DNA from 2 places in the Pseudoalteromonas sp. TB41 genome. Region 1 is predicted to be linked to the other one. Evidence: predicted binding sites of a transcription regulator. Region 1 holds the regulator's gene; the other holds the start of a gene.
The links. The regulator sigma-54, encoded in region 1, starts transcription at its own class of promoters, with help from an activator protein. The targets are predictions, from matches to a motif close to GTTGGCACGNNNNTNGNNT.
Positions count from the first base shown of each region.

Region 1 (14,988 bases):
TATGAGTAACACACTAAATAAGGGCTCTAGCCCAGTAATGGCAAGTAATACAGGGTTTAGACGCTTTAGCGTGGCACCGATGCTTGATTGGACTGATCGCCATTGTCGTACGTTTCATCGTAAAATGACAAAGCACACCGTGCTCTACACTGAAATGATCACCACAGGTGCTATTTTGTTTGGCCGTGGCGACTATTTGCACTTTAATCAACATGAAGGCCCAGTAGCGCTGCAGCTGGGGGGCTCAGATCCGCAAGCGCTAGCACAGTGTGCCAAGCTTGCAGGTGACCGCGGTTATGATGAAATAAACCTTAACGTAGGTTGTCCGTCTGATCGTGTGCAAAATGGGCGTTTTGGTGCCTGTTTAATGGCAGAGCCCGAGCTTGTGGCAGAGTGTGTTGCTGCAATGAAAAGTGAAGTCAGTATTCCTGTTACGGTAAAAACGCGCATTGGTATTGATGAGCAAGATTCCTATGAATTTTTATGTGCGCTTATTGAAGCATCGCATAAAGTAGGCTGTGATGATTTTATTATTCATGCCCGTAAGGCATGGCTAAAAGGATTGAGTCCAAAAGAAAATCGCGAAGTTCCTGAGCTTAACTACCCCCGCGTTTACCAGCTTAAAAAAGATTATCCACAACTTGATTTAAGTATTAATGGCGGTGTTAAAACCATTGAGCAAAGCCTTGAGCATTTACAGTACATAGATGGAGTGATGGTTGGGCGAGAGGCTTACAGCAATCCATTTATGCTAAATGAAGTTGATGAAAAAATATATGGTGATGCTGCTAATACTCAGACACGTCATGATGTTGTGCGCTCTATGTATGATTACATTGAAGAAGAGATGCGTTTAGGCGCTAACTTTTGGCATGTTGCTCGCCATATGTTAGGTATTTTTCAGGGACAACCCGGTGCGCGTGGTTTTAGACGCCATTTATCTGAAAATGGCCATGGCAAGCAAGCTGATTTGAGTGTTATGGATAAAGCACTAAGTTACGTACCCGAATAATAGATCCTCTGTATAGAAAAAAGCCACCTCAGGTGGCTTTTTTTGATCCCAAATTTTGGTCAAAAGTTTAATTTATTAGCCAATTCGACTTAATTTCATTCAGTGGCGAGTCATTAATTTACCTACTTAAAATAACTTAACTACATGATATTTAATGAAAATAAAACCATTTTAAGTTATTGGCATAACTCTTGGAATCCTGTTGATGTATAAATAAAAATCATCAGGAGAATAACATGGGCATATTTAACCGCGTAAACGACGTCATTCAAGCAAATATTGTAGCTATGCTTGATAAAGCAGAAGACTCAGAAAAGTTACTCAATTTAATGCTTACTGAAATGCAAGAAGCGCTTAATGAGTGTCGTAGTACGGCAGCTGCACTTTTATGTGAAGAAAAGAGCATTAAACGTCAAATAAGTAATAAACAGCAAGCGCTCGCAAATTGGCAATTAAAAGCTGAGCATGCTGTGACAAAAAATCGTGACGATTTAGCTAAATCAGCATTAGCCGAAAAACACACAGTTGAACAAAGCATAGGGTGCTTGCAAACGCAGCTTGAGGCATTACAACAATCGATTACTAAAATCACTGAAGACTGCGAGCGCTTACAGCAAAAAATGACGCAGGCAAAAGCAAAGCAAGCACAACTTGCAAAGCGTGAAAACGTAGTTGAGGCAAGGGCAAAAATAAATACGCAACTACAAAGCGATAAAGTGGCTTTTGCCTTATCACGATTTGAGCAAATAGAGCGCCGCGTTGAAAGTGTAGAGTCGCAAGTTGCAGCGTATGAGCTCACAGATACTGCGAGCAATACAGCTATGCAAATTGAGTCACTGGTTAAAAATGAAAAAATTGATGCAGAACTGGCTAGTTTAAAAGCAAGTTTAAATACTGCTAATAAACAAACAGCTTAAGGAGATTGTTATGAATAGTTTTAATACACACCGTCGTTGGTACAAAAATACGCTTAACAAAAAAATATCAGGCGTCTGTAGTGGGTTAGCTTACCGACTAGACTTTCCGGTATGGTCTACTCGCTTAGTGACTGTTTTATTATTTTTAAGTTTTCCGTTTGCAGTGGCGCTAGGTTATTTAATTGCTCACTGTTGCCTTGAAGAAAAAGCAGTGTAAGGAGAGCAGCATGAAAACATTCGCCGTGTGCCTAGTTATTCTTGCGTTGTTTTTAATTAATAGCGGTTCAATTATTCACTTTGATGTGTGGCAGTTTCCGCTATGGATCTCAGATATTAGCTGGACAGGTATAGAGCTCATTGGTGCATTAGTTGCTATTATCGTTGTTATTGCGATTGTTGCTTTAGTGACGATGGGGTTAGTTGGCGCGGCGATGGTGGCACTGGCTGGTACTATTTTAGCTTTTTTATTCGGATCATTGATGATTGCTTGGCCGTTATTGTTTGTAGCAGGGCTGTGTTGGTTAATCGCAGATAACAAAAAAGTCGTCTCTTGAGCTTAAATTAGCTGCCTAACATAAGGGAATTATGATAAATTTGAACTATATTTTTTTGTTTTAACAAGGATTTTACTGATGATTAAACAATGTATTTCGATAGCAAGTGCATTAATGGTGGGTGTTTTTTCGTCTTCGTTAATGGCGCACGAAGGACATGAACACGATAGTGTTGTTGCGCAGCTACAAGTAACACATGCGCAAGTAAGAGAGTTTTTGCCGGCAACCAAAGCCAGTGTGGCTTACTTTAGTATTAAAAACCACAGCAATGTACCAGCAACGTTGACTAAAGCGACAATTGATGGCCTAGGGCGTGTTGAAATTCATGAGCACGTTCACGCTGACGGTATGATGAAAATGCAAAAAGTCGAATCATTGCTTATTAAAGCTCACCAACAACTCGATTTTAAGCCAGGCAGCTATCATTTAATGGTGTTTGAACCACAAGAACCGTTAAAAGTAGGTCAAGAACGTAAACTCACGCTATATTTTGAAGACGGGAACCGAGTATTTACCAATGCAAAAGTCGTTTCGTTAGCCTCACAAGCAGAGCCGGTAAAAGCATCGAAAGATCATAGTCATCATTAGGAGGATAAATGTCACAGCATAAAGGAAAAATAATAACGGCACTGGTACTGTTATTTGTCGTGTTTTACGCCATTGCAGTGTACTGGAGTATAGAGCCTTCACGTTTTGATGTTGTGCAAAATGCTAAGCAACAAGCGCAGCAACGCAGTGAAAAACTGGTCACAGGTTATGTAACAACTTCAACACTCATCACTGTAGCTGATACGCTTTTAACTAAATCAGGCGGTTACTTATCAAATGATGTGCTACCACCGAGCGTAATAATGGACAATATGCCGGCCTGGGAGTATGGTGCGCTGGAAATGGTGCGTGATTTAGCGTTGTCTATGCGAAAAGATTTTAGCCGCTCACAATCGCAATCAACTGAACACGAAGCGCTCAAAAAAGCTCAGCCACAATTTAATATCAGCTCTGAAGCATGGGCATGGCCAAGTGCTGAGGGTGAATACCAAAAAGGAATTGATTATTTAATGGTATATCGTTCTCAAATAGCCAATCAGCATGAGCGCGATAGCCAATTTTACTCTCGTGCAGATAACCTACGCAGTTGGTTAAAAGAAGCTGAAAAGCGTTTAGGCAGCTTAAGTCAGCGTTTAAGTGCAAGCGTGGGTCAAGATAAGGTTAACACTGACCTCGCCGGTAACTCTTCAAATACACAGGCCACCTATACGCCTTTACAACAACAAATAAAAACATCATGGTGGGAAATTGATGATGTATTTTATGAGTCACGTGGTGCTACTTGGGCTTTACTGCACTTTTTACAGGCGGTTGAATATGATTTTGCCGATGTGCTTGATAAAAAGAACGCCCGTGTCAGCTTGCAACAAATTATACGCGAGCTTGAAGCAACCCAAGAAACGGTATGGAGCCCAATGATTTTAAACGGTAATGGATTTGGTTATGTCGCCAACCATTCACTTGTTATGGCAAATTATATTTCTAGAGCCAATGCGGCACTAATTGAACTTAGCGAATTATTAGCGCAAGGATAAAAAATGAAAAAGTATTGTATAGCAGCAGCCTTATCAATGGCATGTTTAGCCCCTGTAGCACAAGCCGACACTGTATTGGGTTTATATGTAGGGGTTGATGGTTGGAAAGCAGATAATGACGGTAGCTTTTCTGATAACAATAACGCCCTGCAAAACTTCAACTTTGAAGATGAAACCTTTGTAAGTTATTACGCTGCGCTTGAGCACCCAGTGCCATTAGTGCCAAACTTAAAGTTAAAATACACTGAGCTTGAATTAAACGGCTCAACAGTGCTTGAAGACACATTTAGTTTTAACGGTACTGATTATATTGTTGGCACTGATGTTAATTCAGTGACTGACTTATCGCACATTGATTATATTTTTTACTACGAGATTTTTGATAACGATTTAATCTCAATTGATTTAGGTCTTAATGCTAAGCAGTTTGATGGTGAGCTTGTTGTAACAGGTACATCACAACAAGGTGGCGCTAACTTTACTGAAATCGAAGAGTTCTCTGGTGTTGTGCCGTTAGTATATGGACGTTTTGAAGCGGGTTTACCATTTAGTGGTTTAAGTGTTTTTGCTGAAGGCAGCTTTTTAGCCATAGATGACAGTAAAGTACAAGATTACCAAATGGGTATTGCTTGGGAGTTTATTGATAACCTAGCGGTTGATGTTGCGGTTAAAGCGGGCTACCGCTCTATGGTTTTAGAACTTGATGATGTCGATGATATTAATACTGATATTGATGCATCGGGTCCGTTTGCCGGTATTCAGGTTCACTTTTAATTAAAGTATTATTTTGAGCCACCTTGTGTGGCTCTTATTTTTAAAAGCTAACACACGCTTTAGTCATCTCTGTTTGCTATTTTAAAGAATGCCAAACTAATTCAAACTCCCCTTCAAATGCTGAACCAATTAACTGTTTGTACACCTTGTTAATCGGGTAGTTCATTAATCTAAATAGTTCATCACCTGTTTGAGTAAACTTATAATAGCTAAGCACCAAATCGTTACTTTTTGCTTTTAAGGTTAGTTTTTGTGATAAAAAGGATAGGGTGAACTCTTGTCCTACTTTTAATGCCGCTGACTCTATTTCTTTACGATACAGCAAGTTTAAATCCATTAAAGTTAGTACGTCTGGAAAGCTCACGCCGCTTTTACCTATGCTTAATGACACTTTATTGCCTTTACCTAGTAAATCAAATAATGAGGGTTTTTTGTAATACCCCAAGAATATTAGGTGGCTGCTATCCTTTTCGTTATATCCAGAAATAGACACGCACTTTCTTAATGAATCGGCTTCGCGCTGGGTCATGTGCTTAAGTGTTTGTAAACTTTTAATAGAAAAAGTACCTGGGCTAATGGTTTCGCCAGTAAAAATTTTTGCCCACAACACTTGCATAGATTGATTTGAGGTATCTTCACATAAGGCTATAAAGTGCTCCACCCAATCAGCATCGGGCTGCTTAGCGCAAGCAACATCAGGACAAAACTCCATTGCTAAGGCTAAAATAGTCTCAATATTTTGTTGCTGTTTAATCAGTAGTAAGTCTTGTCGTTTTTGAGCACGCGCTAAAATTGAATGCTCGCTATTAATACTATAAAGCGATTTGGCTTTACCTTGAGGATTATAGGTTTTTTCATCAATGGCAGGCGTATTGCTCACTTTTGTGACCGAGTAACCTAGCAGTGACTCAATAATATTGGCAAGTTTAATCCTGGCTTGTGCGGTTTTGACTGTCATGGCTTTCCATTATTGCTTGTGCATCACTGAGTTGAGCGACCGTTTTTAGGTTATTTAATCCTAGGGTCACTATATTACCTAATATATTTTCAGCAGATATAGCAACGTACCCAGAAATAAGCGGCATCGTTGCTTGTCCTTCTATATGCCACGTGACGGTTTTTGTGTGCGGGCTAAATAGTAATTTGCTAGTGATAATATGCTCTTGATTAAATAACACACTAAATACAACTTCATTATCGCTTAATGACGATATTGTCATTTCGCCTTTGCCCCATTTACCTTCCCAAGATTGGTAGGCTCCTGCGCCAGAGCTCGGTTCTCCAATATTAAACTTAATATTAGGGTCTATTTGTTGCCACGGCGACCATTTATACCACTGGGTAAAGTCCTCCACTAATGACTTTATTACGGGAGCGCGTGCATTAATTTTTATACTTTTTTGCACATGATAATTTTGTGGTAACAATAATCCAACGACAACAAAAACCAGAAGCAATATGATTGAAAACTGCATTATTTTTTTAAGTAGTTTAATAGGTATTCCTCATCTATTTTAATTTACAGCGTCTATCAATTATTAATTATTTAATAGTTTAACGAAGTCACGGTTGCTTTTGATCTATTTTATCTACCTTGTATTATTCCAAAAGCAGACATTAGCCGTAATAAGTTTAGATGATTTATTAGTTTTAGTAATGCAATAAAGGTAAACAATTTTTAATCAGCGCTTTCATTTTGTGCTATATCAACGGGGATGTCGATAGGGTATAATTCGCGCCTTTTGTTATTGAACGGCCAATTTTATGAGCACATTAAAAGCTGAACGCGCCTTATTCTCATACCCCAAGTATTGGGCTGAGTGTTATGGCACAGCTCCATTTTTACCAACAACACGCGAAGAAATGGACGCGCTTGGCTGGGATAGCTGCGATATTATTATTATTAGCGGTGATGCTTATGTAGACCATCCTAGTTTTGGGATGGCCGTAATTGGCCGAGTGCTAGAAGCGCAAGGTTTTAGAGTGGGTATTATTGCTCAACCAGATTGGAACTCTAAAGATGCGTTTATGGCATTGGGTAAGCCTAACTTATTTTTTGGTATTACAGCCGGTAATATGGACTCGATGATCAATCGTTACACCGCTGAAAAACGAATGCGCCATGATGACGCATACACACCAGGAAATGTCGGCGGTAAACGCCCAGATCGCGCAGTGATCATTTATTCACAACGCTGTCGTGAAGCCTACAAAGATGTGCCATTAGTGTTAGGGGGCATTGAAGCCAGTCTGCGCCGTATTGCTCATTATGATTACTGGCAAGAAAAAGTACGTCGTAGCGTATTATTTGACGCTAAAGGCGATATTTTAATTTATGGTAATGCCGAACGCCCGTTAGTTGAAGTAGCGCATCGTATCGCTGCCGGTGAAACCATCGATACCATACAGGATGTTAGAGGCACGGCAGTTATTCGTAAAGAGCCTTTACCTGGTTGGCGTGGCAGTGACTCAACAGCCATTGATAAAATTGGTAAAATAGACCCTATTCCTAATCCTTATGGCGCGGATGATGTGGGCTGTGCTAAATCAGAATTTAAGCAAGCCGGCATCGATTTACAAGCAGAAGCTGCAAAACCAATTACCATCCAGCCTGCTCGTCCTAAGCCGTGGGAAAAAACTTACGTTAAACTGCCGGCATTTGAGCAGGTTAGCGTTAATAAGCCTTTGTATGCCCATGCATCACGTATTTTACATCAAGAAACCAACCCAGGTTGTGCAAGGGCGTTATTTCAGCGTCATGGCGATCGTTCTATTTGGGTGAATCCGCCGGCTTATCCGCTTGAAACTCAGGAAATGGATGACGTGTTTGGTTTACCTTACCAGCGTATACCACATCCAAGTTATGGCGATGATAAAATCCCTGCTTACGATATGATTAAAACGTCGGTAAATATTATGCGCGGCTGTTTTGGCGGCTGTTCGTTTTGTTCTATTACCGAGCATGAGGGGCGCATAATACAAAGCCGTTCTCAAGAATCGATTATCGAAGAAATTGAACAAATTAGAGATAAAGTGCCGGGCTTTACTGGGGTTATCTCTGATTTAGGTGGGCCAACTGCAAATATGTACAAACTGCGTTGTACCAGTAAAAAAGCAGAGAGTACGTGCCGTCGCTTGTCGTGTGTGTATCCTGATATTTGTAAGCATATGGATACCGATCACACACCCACTATCGACTTATATAAAAAGGCGCGTGAGGTTAAAGGGATCAAAAAGATCTTAATTGCTTCGGGCGTGCGTTATGACCTTGCAGTACGTGATCCTCGTTACGTTAAAGAGCTAGTAACCCATCATGTTGGTGGATATTTAAAAATAGCACCTGAACACACAGAAGATGGCCCATTATCAAAAATGATGAAACCAGGTATGGGCGCCTATGATGAATTTAAAGCGTTATTTGATAAGTACTCAAAAGAAGCGGGTAAAAAGCAGTATTTAATTCCATACTTTATTTCTGCTCACCCGGGGACTAAAGATGAAGACATGGTAAACATGGCTTTATGGTTGAAATCGAATGATTTTAAGCTTGATCAGGTACAAAATTTTTATCCATCACCGATGGCCAACGCAACCACCATTTACCACACAGAAATGAACTCGCTACGTAATATTAAAAATAATACGGAGCAAGTACCTGTGCCTAAGGGAGCGCGCCAACGTCGTTTGCATAAAGCGATTTTACGCTATCACGATCCTGCCGGTTGGCCAATGATCCGCGAAGCCCTGCGTAACATGGGCAAAGCCAAGCTTATTGGTAAAGGGCCTAACTGTTTAGTCCCTGAAGAAGGACGAGATGAAAGACAAACCAAAGGCGGAAAAGGTAACAAGGGCGGTCGTCCTGCGCTTACTCGTCATACTGGCTTTAGCCAGTTTAAAAAAGCCAACACTAAACCTAAGGTAGGTGGTAATCGCCAGCGCGCTAAGTAGCCTTAACTTATGTAAAGTAACTATCGGCTTAAACAAAAACACCGCGTATTGATGCGGTGTTTTTGTTTAAAAACGTTTATAAAAAGATTAAATCAATAACCAAGTCGCAGTACCTAAGAAGGCAAATATACCAACAATATCAGTTACCGTGGTTAGTACCACACTGCCTGCAAGTGCTGGATCTATTTTCATTTTTTTAAGCAATAGTGGGATACTAGCACCCGCAATACCTGCTGCAACTAAATTCATAAACATAGCAAACGCTAAAACACCACCGAGTTTGAAATCCCATTGCCAAAGCGCAACAACACCGGCAATTAGGATAGACCAAACCATACCGTTAATCGCACCGATAGCGAGTTCTTTTAATAATAAAAAACGTTGGTTAGTTTGGTTGATATGACCCACCGCGATACCGCGAATAACCAAAGTTAAGGTTTGGCTGCCTGCAACCCCACCCATTGACGGGACAATGCCATTGAGCACAGCAAGAATTGGTAATATAGCTAAGGTGTTTTCAAAAAAGCTCGCCACAATTGCAGCCAGCAATGCAGTTAGTAAGTTTACACCCAGCCAAATTGAGCGCTTTTTAGAGCTTTTCAACACAGGTGCAAAGGTATCTTCTTCATCATCTAAACCCGCTAAACCCAGTAAACTGTGCTCAGCGTCTTCACGTATAACATCAACGATATCATCAATGGTGATCCGCCCAAGCAAGTGTGCGTTGTCATCAACAACCGGTGCCGATATCCAATTATGACGCTCAAACAATTGTGCAACTTCGCTCTCATCCATTGAAATAGGAATAGACTCACAGTCTTCATCCATTAAATCATGAACAATTTTTTCAGGGGGGTTGGTTAATAAAGTGCTCAGCGATAGGGCGCCTAAAAAGCAGTTATTTTCATCAACCACATATAAGTCATCTGTACCCTCAGGTAATTCGCCGCGTAAGCGAATATAACGCAGTACCACATCTAGAGTCACATCGGGGCGAATAGTAACGGTATCGATATTCATCAATGCGCCAGCAGAGCGCTCTTGATACGATAAAGCCTGCGTTGCACGTTCTCTATCTTGAATATCCATAGCGCTAACAACATCTTTATAAACGGTGTCAGGTAGGCTACGTAGTACTTCCCCTAAGTCATCATGGCCCATGTCTTCGGTTGCAGCAGCAATGTGCTCGGGTGCCATTTGCGCAATAATGCCCAAACGTACATCTTCAGAAAGCTCTTCAAGCACATCACCTTGTACATCAGGATCAACGAGCTGCCAGAGCATACGGCGAATTTTATGCGGGGATGATTCTAAAAGAAGTGCGGTATCACAAGGCGCCGTCTTTGCCAGCATGCGTCTAACTTGAACAAATTGACCACTATTTAGTGACTTAGTCACCTGTTTTAGTTGTTGTAGTGGAATATCTTGTTCTAAAGCTTCAGGCATTGGCGTCCTTAATTAAATTGTATTACATGCTGGAAGGGTATAAATGCTATTCAATTTTAGTTTATCTTACTTTATGTGAGCAAACTAACTCAACCACTATTAACCTAAGCTTAGGATGATGAGTTAATAATGAACTTTTTTATTCTTGCTCATTAAATCGTTGGTCGATGAGTTCACCTATTGCGCTAAGTGCAGGCTCAGCGTCGGGGCCTTCGCATACCACCTTAACTTCTTTGCCTTGGCTGCTTTCGAGTAACATAAGTGCCAGCACGCTATCGCCAGCGGCTTGTTTGTCATCTTGAAATAAAGTGATTGTGGCATCAAATTGCACAGAAAGCTGAGCTAATACTGTCGCCGCTCTAGCGTGTAATCCTAATTTGTTTTTTATTAAAAATGTATTTTCTAACCGCATGACATGTTCTCGCAAGCTTTGATTTTATTCTTGTTCTCGATGGCGAATTTTTACATTAGGATGACTCATTGCAAAGCTTTCACCAATGGTTTGCGCTAAATAAACAGAGCGGTGTTGCCCACCGGTACAGCCAATTGCAATGGTTAAGTAGCTGCGGTTATTTCGTTCTAAATGCGGCAGCCATGTTTGCACAAATGTTTGAATTTGCCATGTAAATTTTTGCACTATGCTGTGACTTGCTAGGTAGTCTTTTACTGGTTGATCCAGCCCCGTAAGTGGCTTAAGTTCAGGCTCCCAATGCGGGTTTGGTAAAAAACGGGCATCGAATACGTAATCTGCTTCTTTAGGGATGCCGTGTTTAAAACCAAATGACTCAAAGGTAATGATCAGTTGTTTATCTTTTTTTCCGAGTATTTTTTCACGAATAGATTCAGCAAGCTGATGCACACTTAAATCTGTGGTATCAATCATATAATCAGCACGATTAATCAATACATCAAGCAGTTGTTTTTCTTTTTTTATGGCTAAATCAAGCGGCAAAGAATCAATAGATAAAGGGTGGAGACGTCGCGTTTCTGAAAAACGTTTTATTAATGTTTGATCGTCACTGTCTAAATAAAATACCGTTGGTTTAGTAAAACCAGGTAAATATTCGAGTATTTCATTAAATTGCTGTTGCTCTTTAGGTAGATTACGCACATCAACACTCACAGCAATTTTATTATAACTGTCGGAAACGCTGCGCACTAATGATGGTAATAAATTAAGAGGAATATTGTCTACACAATAATAACCTAAGTCTTCCACAACGCGTAACGCCACAGATTTACCTGACCCTGAGCGACCGCTTATAATTATTAATTCCATTTATCACCTTTCTTTATTACTACGATTGACTGACGATAACCTGATATAGTTCGCTATCCGATTTGGCGGCGCGTAACTGTTTACAAAATTCTTTATCATTGAGCTTATCAGCAATCGTGGCTAGCATCTTCAAATGCTGCTGATTATCGCCATCGGGAACAATTAACGCGACAAAAATGTCAACCGGTCGGTTATCAATCGCATCAAAATTAATAGCTGTTTCGCTCACTAAAATCAAAGCAAGGGGCTCTTGAGCTCCACTCATGCGACCATGTGGAATAGCAATGCCTCGGCCAATGCCTGTACTTCCAAGCTTTTCTCTTGCAGTTAATGCATTAAGAATATCTTGTTGTGTTAAATAGGGCAGCTTATTGTGAGCCAATTCACTGATAAATTCTAAAATTCTTTTTTTACTATTAAAAAGGACCGCAGCTTTACTGCAGTCCTGACAGATAAGTGAGCTTAGTTTCATAGTGTTAGTGTCGAGCAAGTTTCTCTTTGTGTTTAATTACTTGACGATCTAGCTTGTCAATGAGCGAGTCTATAGCGGCATACATATCTTGATGCTCAGTAGAGGCAAAAATCTCAGCGCCACTAACATGAACGGTTGCTTCAGCTTTTTGGTTTAGTTTTTCTACATCGAGAATAACGTGCACATTCGTTATGTGATCAGTGTGCCTCTGTAACTTCGAAAATTTACTATTTACGTAGTCTCTAAGCGAGTCGGTAATATCTACATGGCGACCAGTTAAATTCAGTTGCATAAACATTTTCCTCTTTGTTGTACGCCTTAAATCAAACTTTTACGTTGATTAGACGGGGGAATAGCTAGAGATTCGCGATATTTTGCAATGGTTCTCCTCGCTACTTTAATTCCTTGCTCTGCCAATATATCTGCAATTTTACTATCACTCAATGGTTTAGCTGAGTTTTCTGCAGCGATTAATTTTTTAATTAATGCACGTATTGCTGTTGATGAACATTCGCCACCATTTTCAGTACTTACATGGCTTGAAAAGAAATATTTAAGCTCAAAAATGCCACGTGGTGTATGCATGTATTTTTGCGTAGTAACACGCGATATAGTCGACTCGTGCATTTCCACCATTTCAGCCACATCGTTAAGCACCATAGGCTTCATAGCCTCAGGACCGTGTTCAAAAAAGGCCTGTTGCTGTTGCACAATACAGTTGGTTACTTTAAGTAGCGTGTCATTTCTACTTTCTAAGCTTTTTATAAACCATTTAGCCTCTTGTAAGTGCGAGCGAATAAACTGGCTATCACCACTTGATTTAACCGTACGCGACATAGCTGCATATTGGCTATTTACTCTGATCTTAGGCATGCTATCTGGGTTTAATTCAACTACCCAACGACCTTTAACTTTTTTAACCGACACATCAGGAATAACGTATTCAGACTCTTCTCTAACAATAGTGTCTGCCGGTTTTGGGCTGAGCGTATGAATCAACGTCATGATTTCTTTTAGCTCATCTTCTTTAAGCTTTGTTTTTTTCATCAACGTGCGATAGTCACGTGCAGCAAGTAAATCAATATGATCGGTTAAGATCATTTTTGTTTCGTTTAAAAAAGGTGTGTCTTTATCAAATTGATTTAGCTGAATACACAAGCACTCTTGTAAACTACGCGCGGCTATTCCCACTGGATCAAATAGTTGAATACGCTTTAATACCGCTTCTATTTCGTCAAGTTCAACTTCATCTTCGCCGTCGTTTTCTTGGTTAAAGCTTTCTAATATTTCTTCACAGCTAAGGGTTAGAATCCCTGAGTCGTCCACAGCTTCTACAATTGCAATAGCTATCGCTTCATCGGTAGGACTAAACGGCGTCAGTTGAAGTTGCCACATTAAATACTCATGCAGCGTTTCAGTCGAAGAGCCTTGATAAATAGATTCATCTTCTGGCATTGGGCCCGATGAAGAGGCAGGCGCAGCGCTCATATATTCATCCCAAGTAACATCCATAGCCATATCATCGCTAATGGTGTCTTTGGTCATTGCTTCGCCGCTATCTTGCTCATACTCGCTAGGTTTATCGTCAGCTGAGGCACTTAGCGTTAAGTCATCGTTATCGGCTTTTTGTTCGTTTTTACCTGCAGTGTCTTCGCTGTAATCATGTTCTTCAACTTCAAGCAAGGGGTTGCTATCGAGTGCTTCTTGAATTTCTTGCTGGAGATCCAATGTACTGAGTTGCAATAAGCGAATTGCTTGTTGCAACTGTGGAGTCATTGTAAGTTGCTGGCCCATGCGCAGCTGTAATGATTGCCTCATGTATCTCTAACAATCCTTTTAAATTACGGTCTGTTGACCTTTACGGATTAAAATTTGTTCAAACTAGGGGCGGTTTAATTGCGGCGCGAGGTTTGTAACCTAGTGGGCTAAGTCAAAACCGAGCAACAAAGAGTAAATCGTCCCTAGGCAGAACCCGAAGGGCAGCGCCTGTTTGGCATTGATGCTGCGTTATCGCCTATTTATGGGGAATACCACACCACATAGGCTCTGCCTTGCCTAAATACCAAACAGACTGCTGCAAATTCAACCTTGAAAGGTCAACAGACCTAAGTATAATTAATCTTAGCAGATGCTTAGTGGAATAACACACATATTAGAGCTTGAACTGCTCGCCCAAATAAACATCGCGTACTGTTTTATCGTTTAATACGTATTCAGGAGTGCCTGATGCAATTAACTCCCCATGAGAAACTATGTAGGCTTTTTCACAAACATCAAGTGTTTCGCGCACGTTATGGTCTGTAATAAGTACGCCAATGCCACGGTTTTTAAGATGCTCTATAATCTTTTTAATATCTAATACTGAGATAGGATCAACCCCCGCAAAGGGTTCGTCTAAAAGGATAAATTTAGGGTTTGCTGCTAACGCGCGAGCAATTTCAACGCGGCGACGTTCACCACCTGATAAGGCCATACCTTGGCTGTCGCGGATATGCTGAATACTAAATTCATCAAGTAAATTATTTAAGGTATCTTCGCGTTGTTGTTTATTTAATTCTTTACGTGTTTCTAAGATAGCCATTAAGTTTTGATAAACAGTCAGCTTTCTAAAAATAGACGACTCCTGCGGTAAATAACCAATCCCTAAACGCGCTCGGCTGTGCATCGGTAATAAAGTAATATCTTTATCATCAATTGATATTTTGCCTTTATCGCTAGGGACAAGGCCTACAATCATATAAAAAGTGGTGGTTTTACCTGCACCATTAGGGCCAAGTAACCCCACAATACTGCCAGCTTCAACCTCTAGGCCAACGTTTTTTACAACTTCACGACCTTTGTAGCTTTTAGCTAATAGCTCTGCTTTTAATGTGCTCATGGTTGGCCTTTATCATCTTCTTTTTTATTTTCAACAGGGACTAAAATAGTGTGTACACGGTCTGTTGAGTTTTCGTCTTTTTCTGCGCTAATTAACTGCTGCTCGATATCGTAAGTGATACTTTT
Region 1 is NZ_AUTH01000035.1:9,269-24,256, reverse strand. Features, by position in the region: gene dusA (tRNA dihydrouridine(20/20a) synthase DusA) at 38-1,012, shown strand; gene L641_RS0105510 (PspA/IM30 family protein) at 1,249-1,929, shown strand; gene L641_RS0105505 (PspC domain-containing protein) at 1,940-2,146, shown strand; gene L641_RS0105500 (hypothetical protein) at 2,157-2,483, shown strand; gene L641_RS0105495 (copper chaperone PCu(A)C) at 2,562-3,071, shown strand; gene L641_RS0105490 (DUF2333 family protein) at 3,080-4,066, shown strand; gene L641_RS0105485 (TIGR04219 family outer membrane beta-barrel protein) at 4,070-4,840, shown strand; gene L641_RS0105480 (TIGR03899 family protein) at 4,917-5,798, opposite strand; gene L641_RS0105475 (SRPBCC family protein) at 5,767-6,315, opposite strand; gene L641_RS0105470 (YgiQ family radical SAM protein) at 6,605-8,788, shown strand; gene mgtE (magnesium transporter) at 8,876-10,234, opposite strand; gene L641_RS0105460 (HPr family phosphocarrier protein) at 10,374-10,646, opposite strand; gene rapZ (RNase adapter RapZ) at 10,671-11,513, opposite strand; gene ptsN (PTS IIA-like nitrogen regulatory protein PtsN) at 11,533-11,985, opposite strand; gene hpf (ribosome hibernation promoting factor) at 11,990-12,277, opposite strand; gene L641_RS0105440 (RNA polymerase factor sigma-54) at 12,304-13,803, opposite strand; gene lptB (LPS export ABC transporter ATP-binding protein) at 14,138-14,863, opposite strand; gene lptA (lipopolysaccharide transport periplasmic protein LptA) at 14,860-14,988, opposite strand, start outside.

Region 2 (16,401 bases), on a different contig from region 1:
TTAGTGCCAGAGCGCGTGTGGTTAGAAACTGAAAAAGCGCTTGGTGAAAAACACCCAGAGCTTTATTTTCAAGCATTAGATGGCTTAGGTATTTTTCCTGAAATTGAACAGATGAAAAACACCCCACAGCCGGCAAATCATCACCCCGAGGGCGATGTGTTTGTACATACTATGTTAGTCCTTAGGCGAGCAGCCGATTTAAACTTTAACCTAGAAACCCGGTTTGCTGCTTTAACTCATGATTTTGGTAAAGCGCTCAGTTACAAAAAACAGGGGAATTTACGCGGCCATGAACGTGAAGGGGTTGCGGTGGTTGAGGCCTTTTGTGAACGGCTAAAAGTACCTAATCGCTTTCGTGATATCGGTGTGCTCACCAGTGATAACCATACGCTTTGCCACACGCTTGAACAGTTAAGGCCGCAAACTATTCATAAATTAATCGTCACTAATTTAAATGCATTAGTGCACCCAGAGCGTTTTATTGCCTTTACTCAAGCGTGCCAGTGTGATGCACAAGGGCGAGGCGAAACGCTGGTAGATAAGCCTTATCCACAAGCCGCTAAATTACGTGCAATTCACAATGAACTACAAAAAATGGATAAAAAACAAATTGTGCAACATGCACTTAAAAGCGGTAAAAAAGGCCCTGAAATAGGCGAAACGGTCAAGCAGGCAGAAATAGACTGTATTAAAGCGTTTTTACAGCTTAATGGCTAACTTGTAAGGTTTGTGTAGTTAAGCACTACGAGCTAAAGCCTCAGCTTGCATGGCTTGTTTATTACTTACCTTGTGCTTTTTAGTCGCGCCCTGTTGAGCATGGTTATTGGCTGCATTAGGACGATATAAATCGAGAATAAACTCTATTTCTTCGGGTTCTAGTAACTCTTTCATTCTGACTCCTCCTAGGTGAGTAGACTAAGACTGAGCGAATGAATTAAAAGTGAATCGTTACACTTGAGTGTGAATTAAATTGTAACTGCAAAGCTTTAAAATAAAGCGGTTTATAATTAAACCGCTTTTTGTTTAATTATTTAAAGGCAGGTTCACGGTAAACACCACTCCATTGCCTTGCTCATTATTGTGTGCTGTTACTGTGCCGTTATGGTAATCACACACCAGCCTGACAATATAAAGTCCTAAACCTAAATGCGGTTGTTGCTGCATTTGCTGGCTGCGCACCGATACCATAGAATCAAAAATATGTTCAGTAAGCCCCTCAGGCAACAAAGTACCTGTATTACTTACCGTTAATGTTGCTTTGTTTTCGCTTTGCTTCAGACTGACTTCAATCGCGGTGTTAGCTTCACTAAATTCCAAGGCATTATTAATTAGCTTATCGAGCAGTTGCGCTATAAATTCAGGGGTACCTTGCATTGGCAGTGTGCATTGGCAAATGTTGAGTGTAAATAACTGGTTAGGATAAGTAAGTTGGTAGCCCTGCATACAGCCACTAATTACTTTTTGTAAATCAAACAGCTCTGGCTCATTACTTTGAATGCTTTGCTCAAGTCGGGTTGCTTCACTCATAGTGGTAATTATTTTACCTAAACGCTCAACTCCTTCACTGGCACGCTCAAGGTATTTTTGACTCAGTTCACTTTGCTGCAAGCTTTGTAAGTTCTCAAGTGATGAACGTACAACCGCAACCGGCGTGCGCAGCTCGTGAGATAAGCGCGACGACATATTTTCTAAATAATCGGTATACCCTCCAAGGCGACTCACTATATTTGAAAAGCTACGCGATAAATCGCCAATTTCGTCATTGGCATCGCTGTAATTTATATGGCCTGTTACCCGCCCTTGGGCATCAATAGCTTGCTCTGCTGTATCGCGTAGTCGCCTAATACGACTTGATATACGTGAGGCAAAAAAGAACAAAGTGACTGTGCCAATTAACATGACCGCCAAAATCACATTAAACAGTTTTTCCAGCGATTTATTACGCAGTGTACGCACGCCATTGGTGGTTTCTTCAGCTATAACTGCGCCAATAACCTTATCCTCAATCCAAATAGGATACGCAGCCGATAATATCACCGCTTTGTTATCGGGGGTGAGTCGCCAAGACGAGGCCGGTTGGCCTTTGAGTGCTTTGGCTAAATGAGCGCCTTGCATTGAAGCTACATCGTGTAAGGTATCTATAAACTCATCTTCGGGACGGGTTAAAATTTTATAGTACAAAGGATGCAAATAGGTCTGTTCAAAGCGCTGCCACGCAGTTTTTGGCGCTTGATTTTTTAGCCCATCGGCCCATACGCCATCGGCATTTTGAATACTGCCCGATTGCGCTAATACACGGTGATGATTATCGACCACCCATATGCGACTGCCGCTGTGTCCCATGCCTTTTAATATACGGTTTATTTCAGGGGAGGGCACCAGTACCGAACCTAAATCATTCGGGTTATTTAAGTTCGATGTAGACATTATACTAGGGGTTTGGTTTGGCTGTTTACTATCAACATCAGCAATGGCAAACCCCAGTTTATTGCCAAGCATACTCAAAGGAAAGCGCAGCTCAAGGTTGTAACCTGTTTCAGTTTTTTTAAAGAAACCCTGAATTTTAGTAAAAGGCATTTTACTGTAGGCATCAAATGCGTTGACCCAGCCATCTTGGCGCGGAGCAATAATATAAGTATTAAATTGTCCATCAGGATTTTTTAGGCCAATTTTTATGTAATCGTTATTGGTAATGCTGAGGCTGTTTTTAGCACGGTAAATTACAGTGTCATCTGTGACTTTAAATACAGCATATAAGTAATTATCAAACTTACCTACCATATGGCTAAATGATAAGTTGCTCAGTTGATGGTTATCATTGGCTGTTTGTAAGTAGCGTTTATCATAAAGCCAAAACAGCGATTGATAAGCGTCCCAGTCGTTGAGTTTGCCATCGAGTTGAATCGGGCTTTTTAAATTATAAGCATAGAGATCGCGACCTTTTACCACCTGATCTAAAAAGTTGGTTTGTTCGTCAAATAAAGCGGGGCGTTCATGCAGGGCCGTGGCCAGTGCGCGTGTAGTGCCTACCAACGTTTTTTCTTGGCCTTGGCGTAAAAACTTTTCCATTTCCCATACATATTCGTAGCCAAGCCATGGCAACAAAAATAAAAAGCACGAAAGTAGGATAAATTTACTGCGTAGGCCAAATCTCAGCATGTGGGTTGCTCCCACCTATAGCCCATGCCATACACGGTATCTATACAGTCAAACTGGCTATCGAGTGCTATAAACTTTTTACGAATACGTTTTACATGCGAGGTAATGGTGCTGTCGTCTACATAAATTTTAGCATCGCTCATTAACTCATTACGGCTTTTAACGTGCCCTGGTCGCTGGGCGAGTGAATGCAGCATCCAAAATTCAGTCACGGTTAAATCAACTAACTGGTGTTGCCAAAGCACCTGCATGCGTTGCGTATCGAGCGTTAGTTGGCCACGTGTTATCAGTGCGTTAGCATCGGCGGGTTGCTCTAATGCTTCCATACGGCGAAATAGTGCGCCAATACGCGCAGCTAAATGGGCTAAGCTAATATCTTTGGTTAAGTAGTCGTCGGCGCCCATGCGCAGGCCACATACGGTGTCTATTTCGCTGTCGCGAGCAGTTAAAAAAATAATTGGTAAGGTTTTAGACAGTGAACGCAGTGTTTGGCACAGTAAAAAGCCGCCATCTATTTCATGGTCTAAACCAATATCAACAATGGCTAAATCGGGAAGCGCTTCTTTAAAGGCCGCTTCTGCTTGAGCGCGGTTTTCATAACCACTCACCTGATAGCCTTGAGCGCTCAGCATTTCTATGTAGTTTTCGCGGATTGCGGTTTCATCTTCAATGATGGCTATTTTCTTCATTTTTATTAATTACTCATATTGACTTAGGCGCACTATAGCGAAGTTTTTGCGCTAAGTACGGTTAAAAACACAATTGCCATTTTTTTGCCACAATTGCTCAGCAGTTTGCCATTTTTGATCCCCTTTGTTGCCACTTCATGCTGTTTTAATACAACTATTGAAATTACAGATACAACGCAAGTGCCAACCAATAGCTTGCCAACCATTATTAATAGTAAGGAATAGACCATGAAGAAAACATTAATCGCACTCACACTTGTTAGCACTTTTTGCGCTCCTGCTTTTGCCGCGGATACTCCATCGAAAGAAGCAAAAAAGGAAACCATAGTCGGCCTAAGCACAGGTGCCATTATCGGTGGCGTTGTTGGTGGGCCTATTGGCGCGTTTGTAGGTGCATTTGCTGGTGGCTTAATTGGCGATGCCAAGGTGGCTGAGCAAACCATTGCTGAGCAGCAACAAGCTTTAACTGTAATGGCAGAGAAAACCAACGACTACCAGCACGTACTTAATCATAACAGCCACCTAGAGGCGCAACTTGAACTACTGGCGCAGCAAAATGAGCAACTAACGCAATCACAGCTTAATAATTTATTGGCAATGACGGTGCAATTTAAAACAGGCTCTAGCGATATTGCTCCTCATTTTGCCAAGCAGCTTGATCAATTAGTTGCGTTATTAAAAAGCCAACCGCAACTCGCGCTTGATTTAAGTGGCTTTGCCGATCAGCGTGGTGAAGAGCAAGCAAACTTATTACTTTCAAAAGCCAGAGTAAACGCCGTACAAAGTTACTTAATTAAACAGGGAGTAAGCCATACACGTTTGAGCACACAAGCGTTTGGCGAGCAACAAAGCATAGCAAACAGTAACACCCTTGAAGATAACTTTTTTGACAGACGCGTTACTCTCACTACTCGTGCGTTAAATCAGTCAAGTAATCAAACCGCAAGCAATTAACAACGTGCGTTCGAGGGAGTGATTTATGTTGAGTAAACCCACCAAAGTGCTTACCAAGGTAAGCCTTTTTATTTTTATTATTATCGTGCTTTTAGCCAGCTTTAAAAGCCATGCGCAGTCGCCAAAACTATCCTTGTTTGATAGCCAAGGAGTGGCGGTTAACCCTGGGGTGATTTTAAAAAGCGATGCAAAAATGACCCTAACAGGACTAATTAATCATGTTGTAGTAACGCAGCACTACATAAATGAAAATCCTTTTGCAGTAAATGCACGTTATGTTTTTCCTTTACCCGATGAAAGTGCCGTGCAAGCAATGACCATGCGTATTGGTGAGCGAGTGATTCACGGTAAAATAGCAAAAAAACACCAAGCAGAAAAACAGTACCAAGCTGCCAAAAAAGCAGGCAAACAAGCTTCATTGCTGCGACAGCAGCGTGCAAATATGTTTATTACAAATGTGGCAAATGTAGGGCCAGGAGAAGAAATAGTTATAACGCTTGAATATCAAGAGATTATTGATTACCAGCATGGAACCTTTGCGATTCATTTTCCAACCACAATAACGCCACGGTATCATGCAACAACAGGGAAACTGAACGAAGAGCAAGATAAGCGTACGGTAAAAAGTGATCATACATCTTCGTTTACTCCACAAGGATGGTTAAGCCCTATTTATACAAAGCAAACCAATGAGGCGGCTAATGCCAGCGATTTAAGCTTAACAATTAACATGGATATAGGCTTAGAATTGGTTGATATAAACGCTAAGTACCATCAGGTAAATATTGAAAACTCTGCGTTTGGGCAATACAGCATTGTGCTAAAACCACAGCAAGCAATAAATAAAGACTTTGTACTGGAGTTTAAGCCACTACAAAAAGCGCAAGCTCAAGCCGCACTTTTTACTCAGCAAGCAAAAAATGGTGAGCAGTTTGCGTTAGCGATGTTGATGCCGCCAAGCGATCAGTTTACCCAGTCTGAGCGTTTGCCGCGTGAAATGGTGTTTGTGGTTGATACCTCGGGCTCTATGCATGGGCAGTCTATGGAGCAAGCTAAAAAAGCACTGTTTTACGCACTCTCGTTACTTGATAGTGATGATAGCTTTAATATTATTGGCTTTAATAATCAGGTTACTGCCATGAGTGATACCCCTTTAGTTGCTAGTGACTTTAATTTACGCCGTGCAAGGCGCTTTATTTATAACTTGCAAGCCGACGGTGGTACTGAAATACAAGGTGCGCTTGATGCCGTACTTAATGGTGCGCAGTTTGAGGGTTTTGTACGCCAAGTGGTGTTTTTAACCGATGGTAGCGTGAGTAACGAAGATGAGTTATTTAAAAGTATTGCGCGCACTTTAGGTGACAGCCGCTTATTTACCGTCGGCATTGGTAGCGCACCTAATCGCTTTTTTATGCGCCGCGCTGCTGATATAGGTAAGGGGTCTTATACCTTTATTGGTAGCACCTTTGATGTGCAGCCAAAAATGCAGCAGTTGTTTGATAAACTCGCTCACCCGGCGATGACTAATTTAGCGTTAACAAATACAAATGGAGACAGCTTAGATTTTTGGCCCTCCCCATTACCGGATCTGTATTTTGCTGAGCCTATTATGGTGGCTATTAAATTAGATAATACCGATACAATTACTTTTACGGGGCAAACAACGCATGGTGAGTTTAAGGTTAAGCTTAATTCGCAAGCAAGCTCAAAAGCCACAGGAATTGATAAGCTCTGGGCACGTCAAAAAATAAAGTCATTATTGCTATACAACCAACAAAGTGTTGTAAAACAGCAAGTGCAGCAACTTGCGCTTGAGCATCAATTACTTAGCCCATTTACTGCGTTTATTGCCATAGAAGAGAGCACCATTAAAGAAGTTGCTAAACAAACTACACAAGTGGCTAATTCAATGCCGCAAGGAATGAGTATGCGCTTGCCGCAAACTGACGGGCAAAGCAAAATGCATATTGTGTTTGGAGCTTTAATGCTACTAGGTGGCCTGTTGTTAGTAAGGCGCTGTAAATGAAAAAGTGGTTGAGCATAGGTTTACTAGCCTTAGGACTGAGCCTATTCGGCCATGGTGCATATATGCAGGCAAAGGCATGGCTTGCACAAGTGTTAATAGAGCAAGCATGGCAAACAGCCCTTAAATCACCCAATAAAAAAATTAAGCCGTGGTTTTATGCTGATAGTTACCCAGTGGCACAAATAATATGGCCAAAGCATAATAAACGACTAACCGTGCTCGATGGTGCAAGTGGTAGAAATTTAGCGTTTGCGCCCAGCCATTTTTTAGCTGCGGGGGAATTAGGTGGGGCTGATGTTGGTAATTCGCAAGGAGCACTTATTGCTGGCCACAACGATACCCACTTTGCGTTTTTAAAAAACGCTAAAGTGGGGGAGCAATTTTCTCTGCAATTACAAAATGGCAAAGTGCAGCATTATTCAGTGACACATGTTGAGGTGATTAATCAGTACAACACCGATTTTTTGCATCAAGCAGGGCTGTATTTACTGACCTGTTACCCTTTTGATTCGCTGGCCTCGGGTACCGATTTAAGGTGGCTAGTGTCGGCTGAAATATCCTCACCCGAGGTAGCGTTAGGAATATCGACCACTAGTTCTTGATGGCGTTGGCTTATCATTACGCCTATAAACACCACAAATATGCTGAACCACTGGCCAAGTGTCAGTACTTCGTTAAGAATAATGGCTGACAAAATTAAAGTGAAAATTGGAATTAAATTAGAGTAAGCCGCTGCGGTTAACACCGACACTTTACTAATCGCGTAGTTGTACATGCCGTACCCACCCAAAGTGACACAAGAGCCTAAGTACAAAATGCTCATTAGTGCGGTTAAATCGTGTTGGTTTTCGCTGGGTAGGTCAATAAATAATAAAAACGGAGCAAAAAACAAACTACCACTCACACCTTGCAGAGCAATCAATGTGAGTGGGGAGTAGCGGTTAGCTAAATGCTTTATACACACGGTGTAAAATGCAGCGCACACCATGGCCATTAATTCTAAAAAATTCCCTAATAACGGGTTTGGTGCTTGGCTTGAACTCGGTGAGAGCAAGGTCAATAAAATACTGCCGCCAATACACAGCGTAAAACCCACCACAATAGCTTTACTAATGTATTCTTTGAGCATAAAAAAGGCTAATAACGCCACAATAATAGGTAAGCAAGACACAATAACCCCAGCCTGAGATGCAGAGGTGTACTCCATTGCGTGGCCTTCAAATAAAAAGTACAAACAAGGCTCTGCCAGCGACATACCTAATAAATACTTCCAATCGCCTTTTAAATATTCAAAACGAATTACGTAACGCCATAAACATAACGAAATCAGTAAAGTGGTGAGCATACGTAAAAATATCACCAAGGCCGGATCATAAATCGCAATCGCGTATTTAAGTGCAATAAAGGAGCTACCCCACAAAAAGGTGGCAATAATTAAACATAAACTGGCAGGCATAAGGTGTAATTTAATCGGTTGAATATAGTGCGATCCTAGCACGCAGAGGGGGTGCTTGAATATTTTTTACTTGTTCAAAAATACCGAACTGGTATAAATAAATTCATCATTTATTGCGCTAAGTAAAAAACATGCAAAGGGATCAGGTAGTAGTTGTAAAGCTAGGTACAAGCGTACTCACTGGCGGTACCGATAAGTTAGACAAAGCACATATGGTGGAACTTGTTCGCCAATGCTGTGAGCTAAAAAAGCAAGGTCACCAGGTTATTTTAGTTTCTAGTGGTGCGGTTGCCGCAGGTCGCGAACAGTTATTAAAACCCTGTGGGCGCACATTAATAGACAAACAAATGTTGGCCGCCATTGGACAGGGGCAGCTCATTCATATTTGGCAAAGTTTATTTGCGTTGTATGGTGTTAACGTGGGGCAAATGCTACTAACGCGCGCCGATGTTGACGACAGAGAGCGTTATTTAAATGCCCGCGATACTCTCAATGCCTTATTAAATTATGATGTTGTGCCGATCATCAATGAAAACGACGCGGTTGCTACCAGTGAAATAAAAGTAGGTGACAACGATAACTTATCGGCATTAGTGGCTATTTTGGCCAATGCCGATAAATTACTATTGCTGACCGATCAACAAGGGTTATTTACCAGCGATCCGCGCACTGACATTAACGCCACCTTGATTGATGAAGTTACCCATATTAATGATGAGTTACGCCAACTTGCGGGTGGCAGCGGTACAAACCTAGGCACAGGGGGTATGGCAACCAAACTACAGGCAGCCGATATTGCCAGAAGAGCTGGGGTTGAGGTGATTATTGCCAAAGGCGCGGATGAAAATGTAATTTTAAAATGCATGAGCGAGCAACTGCCAGGCACCCGTTTTTTAAAACTTACCGCCCCTAAAGATGGTCGAAAAAAATGGTTATTGGCAGGGCCTAAAAGTAGTGGCCAAATTTTAATTGATGCCGGTGCGGTGCATGCATTGCAATCTAAGGGGGCTAGTTTACTTGCTAAAGGTATTACGCGTGCAATAGGTGAATTTGAACGTGGAGATTTAATTAACTTAATTGATGTAAACCAGCAAATTATTGCACGGGGGTTAACGCGCTTTAGTCATCTTGAAATCGATAAAATAAAAGGCGCACATTCTAATCAAATCAGCCATTTACTTGATTACGATAGCGGCGTGGAAGTGCTACACAGAGATGATATGGTGGTGTTGTAATTAAGCACTTTTTTAACGATATAGCGCAACGTATAATCCGCTTATAGTGTTGCGCTTTTTTGTGTTAAAATCTTGCACCTTAAATTTGTTGTAAAGAGTATTGAAGATGAAATTAGTTCGCTGGGTTTTAGGTTGTATCATCTTATTTTTTAATTTTGTTTTTACGCCGCGTAGCAAAAAACGTGATCCGCAAGAGCAAACTAAGCTTGATCAGCAAACCGCACAATTTAAGCTCTATCAATTCAAAGCATGCCCTTTTTGTGTAAAAGTGCGCCGTTCAATTAAGCGTGAAGGCTTAAAAATTGAAACACGCGATGCAAAAAATGATGAGCAATACCGCCAAGAGCTATTAGAGCAAGGCGGAAAAGTTAAAGTACCTTGTTTACGTATTGAGCAAGATGGCCAAGTTAAATGGCTTTATGAATCAAACGATATTATTGCTTACTTAAACAAAGTAGCCGCTTAAAATATTTATTGGTATTTCATACCATCTCACTTATTAAAAGAGACATTACCATGACAATTCGTACCCGTGTTGCTCCGTCACCAACTGGTGACCCGCATCTTGGCACCGCTTACATTGCCTTATTTAACTACTGTTTTGCTAAACAGCAAGGCGGTGAATTTGTACTTCGTATTGAAGATACTGACCAAGTTCGCAGCACACCAGAATCTGAACAAGCCATCATGGATAGCTTACGCTGGTTAGGCCTTGAGTGGGATCATGGTCCTGATGTAGGTGGTGAGTTTGGTCCATACCGTCAATCTGAGCGCAGTGATTTATATAAAAAATACGCTCATCAGTTAGTTGAAGACGGCAAAGCATTCTACTGTTTCGCAACCAGCGAAGAACTGGACCAAATGCGTGAAGAGCAAATGGCCGAAGGTCTGCGTCCTAAATACGATGGTCGTGGCTTAAACCATACAGAAGATGAAATTAAAGCAAACCTAGCTGCTGGTAAACCGTACGTTATACGTATGAAAATCCCAAGCGAAGGTACCTTTAAGTTTAACGATTACCTACGCGACGAAATTGAGATCCCGTGGGAAAACGTAGACATGCAAGTGCTATTAAAAGCAGATGGTTTTCCAACGTACTTTTTAGCTAACGTGGTGGATGATCACCATATGCAAATTAGCCATATTTTCCGTGGTGAAGAGTGGATAAACTCAGCGCCTAAGCTATTAAAACTGTATGAAGATTTTGGTTGGGAAGCACCCGTACTAGGTCACTTACCATTACTGCGTAATCCAGATAAATCAAAATTGTCCAAGCGTAAAAACCCAACGTCTATTAATTACTATAAAGAAATGGGTTACCTACCAGAAGCGGTACTTAACTACTTAGGCCGCATGGGTTGGTCAATGCCTGATGAGCGTGAAAAGTTCACCCTTAATGAAATGATTGAACATTTTGACATGAAGCGTGTATCGCTTGGTGGCCCAGTATTCGACGTAGACAAGTTAAGCTGGTTAAACGGTATGTGGATCCGCGAAAACTTAACTGATGCAGAGCTAATGCAGCGTTTTGTTGACTGGAAATTTAATGGCGACATGCTTGCTAAAGTATTACCAGAAGCTAAAACGCGTATAAATACGCTCTCTGACATGGTTGATTTAGCAGGGCACTTTGTAGGCGGTATCCCGACTTACGATCCTGCGCTATTAACAGCCGGTAAAGCTGACGAAGATGTTATTCGCCAAGCATTACAATTTTTTGTATGGCAGCTAGAAGGCTTACGTAGCTTTGAAAAACCAGCTATTTTTGCAATTGCAAAAGAAGTAGCCACCTTCCACGAGCTTAAAATTAAAGACTTCTTAGAGCCAATATTTGTTGCAATCACAGGTAAAACATCGTCTACCTCTGTACTTGATGCAATGGAAATTTTAGGGTCTGACCTATCGCGTGCACGTTTACGTGTCGCGCTTGCCCATTTAGGTATTTCTAAAAAGCAGGCTAAAAAGATAGAACGCGCATACCGCGATTACCCAAGTACGTAATCCCGTATACAGATTCAAAAGCCGCTTAATTTAAGCGGCTTTTTTGTGCCTGTAATTCTAAGATGGAGTTGCCAGCATAGGGTAAGTAAATAAGAAAAAGTGAAACACATTAACGAGCCAATGACATAAAATGGCCCATTCTAATCGGCTTGTTTTATAGTAAATATAGCCATAACCAAAACCTGCAACAGCCGCCACAAGCATATAATGAGTACCCGCTGAAAAGTGTGCCAGTGAAAATACACAAGTACTGATAGCCGGTGCGAGCAGTGCAAACCTGCTCGGGGTTATTAGTTTTGAAAGCTTAGTTTGTATCACTCCCCTAAATAATGCCTCTTCTGCAACGCAGGTAAAAAGTAGATTGATAGCTATAAATAACAACCAAAATTCAGGTACTTTTGGCGCAAATTCAACAAGGTTTAACGTTAAAGCAGTTATGAGCGCTGCTAAAATAGTGATAATTATGATTAAAGCAGGGTAGCCGAAAGTTACTGGCTTTGCCGTTTTATTTTTTGCAAAAAAATAAGCGGCCAGCATTAAACCCGCTAATGCTTTATCAAAATTAGCATACAAGGTAAATGCAATTGCGTTACTGGTGATTTGTTCATTAACAACAATTGGCAGGTTATTAAAACCCGCAAACCAATGTAAGGCCAACCCGAGTGAGGCTGTTATAAATAAAGACGTTAGAACATTACGTTTTAACGCTGAGGTTGCCAATAGCGTAAAGTGAAACAATCCCACATAAACAGCTATAACAGCAACCGCGTTTAAATTTATATATTCTTGATAATAGGCGCTAATAATACTTAGCAGCAATAAGTATCGCCATAATGGTTGGCGAAATACAGTGAGTTTACACTGCGGGAAAACACATAAAATAGCGGCAGCTAAAAAGTAAAAAGTCATTGGCAAATACTGCTTGTTGTTTGATAGGGGAAATGAGAGAAAACGAATCACATAGCGTTATAGTCTCAATTAGATAATTTTGAGCTATTAATAATTATAGGCTTGTCCGGTACAAATAACGGCTAAATCACAATTGTAGCGGGATACTGATTGGCACTGCTCTAGTGTAAATGCATTGCCACCTAAATAAAGCACATCGTTTTTAAGGGATTCTATAGCTTGTGATTTCAAACGGTTATAGCTAATTGAGGATGTTCGCGTATCATCTGATACATCGCAGCTTTCGCCTTTTATTCCACCAAGAGGGCTTGCACCTCTATCGAGAGCGTCCTGAACACTGTAAAACTGCTCTAGACCACGTTTTTTAGTGTGGCTTGAAACGTGTTCTGATAAAACCTCGTCGTCGATATTGGTTGTGTAAGTAATGTTATTACAGCCAGTTAATAATGAAACCGCGCATATTAATAAACAAAAATACTTCATTAGTTAATCCCTTAAACTCGTATTTGCCTAATTTACTTAGTTAATTAGCGAGTTGCAAATTATCATTTTTCGCCTTTATTAAACAGATTCGACCTCTCAAGATTTTTTTTCTGGTAGTATAGCTAGGTTATAAGCAGTTTAAGCAGTGAACACACTATGTTAAGTCCTTACTATCAGCAGCATGCTGATTATGTTTCAATTTCTCGTGAGCAAGGTTGTCGCTTTGCTAAATGTGTAGCCGACGACTACAACCCGCTTCATGATAAAGACGCTAAAAAGTTTTGCGCACCAGGAGACTTACTTTTTTCTCTAGTGTTAGACCGCTATGGCATTAGTGAGCGAATGGAGTTTACCTTTGCCGGTATGGTTGATGAAAATACCAAGCTAAATTTTCCAAAACAACCTGGAGAAGAGTTTGATGTAAACCATGGCGAAAAAGTAATTTTAAAGGTTAAACGCGACGGTAAAACCAGTAAATGCCCAACACTTACAAACAGTTTAATAAAAAATTATGTTGAGTTCTCAGGTGCTGCGTTCCCGCATGTAATTATTCCTTTAATGGGCAAGCAAGAGGTAATGATAAATCCTGCGCGGCCTATGATTATTTATGAATCAATGATCATTAACCTTAATAACATTGATATTAAATCACCAACCCTTGAGTTTGCAGAGCCAAGCTTTGAATACGCTGGTAAACGCGGCAAAATAACCTTGCGCTTTAATTTACTCGAAAACGGCGAAAAGGTGGGTTTTGGCGAAAAACACATGGTGGTATCGGGTATTCGTGAATACTGTCAAAGCACCGTAGATGATTTAATTGCATTTTATAATGAACGTAAAGCCACATTAAAACCAGCTTAAAGACTTCATTTTATATAGGCGCTATTTAGCGCCTTTTTTATTACTAAAGCTCAGGTATAATAGCGTTCTTTGTTATTTTAAAGCCAAGCTTATGTCTGCCACATCGTTCTCATCACTAGCCCTAGACCCGTTACTATTAACGGCAATAGAGCAAAATAATTACACTACGCCTACCGCCATTCAGCACAAAACGATACCGCCAATTTTAGCGGGCAAAGACGTGATGGGCAGCGCTCAAACTGGCACCGGTAAAACAGCCGCTTTTGTTTTGCCGCTATTACATAAGCTTTTAAATACCACTAAAAAAGACGAACCAGGCATTGCTCGTGTGGTTATTTTAACGCCCACCCGTGAACTTGCTCAGCAAGTATTTGCAAGCTTTGAAAAATACGCACAAGGTACAGATATAAAAGGTGCACTTGCCTATGGTGGCGCAAGCATTGGCCCTCAAATCAAAGCACTTAAAACAGCGCAAGTAATAGTGGCAACGCCAGGGCGCTTACTTGATCACATAGTGAAGGGCAGTGTGGTGCTTTCAAGCGTGGACTCTTTAGTATTTGATGAAGCAGACCGTATGCTTGATATGGGTTTTATTGACGAAATTAGACGAATACTGCGTCATATCCCAGGCGATCGTCAAACCTTACTGTTTTCCGCCACCTTTGATGACAGTGTATTTGAGCTGAGTAAAAAATTGCTCAAAGATCCTGAGCTTATTGAAGTTGATAAGCGCAACTCTGCTGCTGTAGAGGTTGAACAAGTTATTTACGCAGTAGATGAAGACAGAAAGCGCGAGCTGGTATCGCACATGATTGGCATGAAAAACTGGCGACAAGTGCTTATATTCACCCGCACTAAACAAATGGCTGATAAACTTGCCAAAGAAATGTGTAAAGATGGTTTAAAAACCGAATCTATTCATGGTGATAAATCACAGGGTGCTCGCGATCGCGCATTACAAAACTTTAAAGAGGGCAGTACACGTGTTTTAGTAGCCACCGATGTAGCTGCGCGCGGTTTAGATATACCGGCACTTAAATATGTAATTAACTTTGAATTACCATACATAGCTGAAGATTATGTACACCGTATTGGCCGTACAGGACGAGCTGGCGAGCAAGGGCTTGCTATGTCGCTAGTGAGTTTAGATGAGCAATGGCTGCTTGAAGAAATTGAAGTACTGCTTGATACCCGCTTAACACCACAATGGCTTGAAGGCTATGAACCTGATTTAAATAAGCCACCAAAAGATAACCGCAAAAACACTAACAAAGCGCGTAAAGATCGCGATAAAAAACGTATTACAGGGCAAAGAGCGCCGAATAGAAGACGCAAATAAAAGCTTAGGACTTCACCTAACAGGCAGCTAAGAGCGATAAGCGGTCATTGATATTGGCCAAATATCGTCGTTAATTGATTTGTTAAACTGTTCTTTGCGCATAAATTCATGAAAATGAGCGATGCGCGCATATTGTTCTATTTAACTTTTCTTTAAAGTTTTAGAAAACTTAGTGATAGTAATACCTTAGGTTATTTGTTAAAACTATATATAGTAGACAAATGAGCGTGGAGTCGGCAGAAATATGCGCGATGAGCGCACTATTAAATTGTTAGGTTTCTTGTGAAATTATTCACCCGTTCAAAAGTTCTCTTTTCTCTCTCTGGGTTAAGTTTTATATGGTTTTTAATCGTCTTCCAAAGTGAACTTTCAAACCCTGACGTCGTGTGCAGTGCAGACTTGGTTACTAAAAAAGAGTCTGTTTGCTTAATAAATAGAATGGATTCTGAACGCTTCAGAGTCACCGTAAGTTACGGTGGCTCACGCAAAACAAGTCAAGAAAAGGTAACTATCAAGTTTCTTCCAACGGAGGGCAGTACAGAAAACTGGTCATTAGTCTTAAACCCTAGATCAGCAAGCTACTCTGGGCAAACAAAACGGTATTATGGGACGCTAAACTATGGCACATTCAACAATGAGTTCCTTAAACGAGAAGCATTGACAATTCGCGCCAGCGAAAATGTTTCTTTGTTTAAAAAGTTCGAGGTCAGGGTATTAAGAAACCCAAATGGAGCAAAAGTCTATTTGTGGGCAATAGTCACTCTAATACTTCTTTTTTTGTCTATTTGGTTTAGGACCTCAATCTTTGTAGAAGGTATCGGCAGACCATTACCATATTTACTCTTTTTTTTCGTATCATTAGTATTGCTCGCGTGGGAACTGTGAAAAACCTAACAAAACACTAAAGGCGCTCGCGATGCTCGCTGGGACGCTAACACATGGGCTGCGTCACTTCGTTCCTAATTTTAGCCCATGTGTTACCGCCCCTTAGTGGGATGTTAGTTGTACATGGAGTGCCGATGTATTCTTCGATAAAGAAAGTTCTATTTAATATTGGTGGTTATTCCTTTTGGATACTATTAGTCCTCTGGGCTGGTTTGTCACTTATCCTTAAAGGCTGTGAATCTGCTTGTTACCATGAAGTAGTAAAATCTGTACCTTCCCCTAATGGGAAGCAAATAGCAGAAATATCTATTGGAGATTGTGGCGGAGCCACAACAGACTTTTTTGGTGGGGTTAACATTAAAAGCGATAACCCTAAGTTAACCGCTGAAAACGTATTTACCTTT
Region 2 is NZ_AUTH01000090.1:40,946-57,346, forward strand. Features, by position in the region: gene L641_RS0115380 (multifunctional CCA addition/repair protein) at 1-717, shown strand, start outside; gene L641_RS23400 (hypothetical protein) at 736-891, opposite strand; gene pdsS (proteobacterial dedicated sortase system histidine kinase) at 1,024-3,159, opposite strand; gene pdsR (proteobacterial dedicated sortase system response regulator) at 3,153-3,848, opposite strand; gene pdsO (sortase-associated OmpA-like protein PdsO) at 4,077-4,802, shown strand; gene L641_RS0115410 (marine proteobacterial sortase target protein) at 4,828-6,828, shown strand; gene L641_RS0115415 (class GN sortase) at 6,825-7,430, shown strand; gene L641_RS0115420 (DMT family transporter) at 7,325-8,284, opposite strand; gene proB (glutamate 5-kinase) at 8,416-9,519, shown strand; gene L641_RS0115430 (glutathione S-transferase N-terminal domain-containing protein) at 9,626-9,985, shown strand; gene gltX (glutamate--tRNA ligase) at 10,036-11,520, shown strand; gene L641_RS0115440 (CPBP family intramembrane glutamic endopeptidase) at 11,578-12,429, opposite strand; gene L641_RS0115445 (hypothetical protein) at 12,517-12,912, opposite strand; gene L641_RS0115450 (DUF3581 domain-containing protein) at 13,069-13,773, shown strand; gene L641_RS0115455 (DEAD/DEAH box helicase) at 13,865-15,112, shown strand; gene L641_RS0115465 (hypothetical protein) at 16,132-16,401, shown strand, end outside.
Region 2: pdsR (proteobacterial dedicated sortase system response regulator) is a predicted target of sigma-54. The motif match lies at 4,033-4,051, and genes of this name have one in related genera.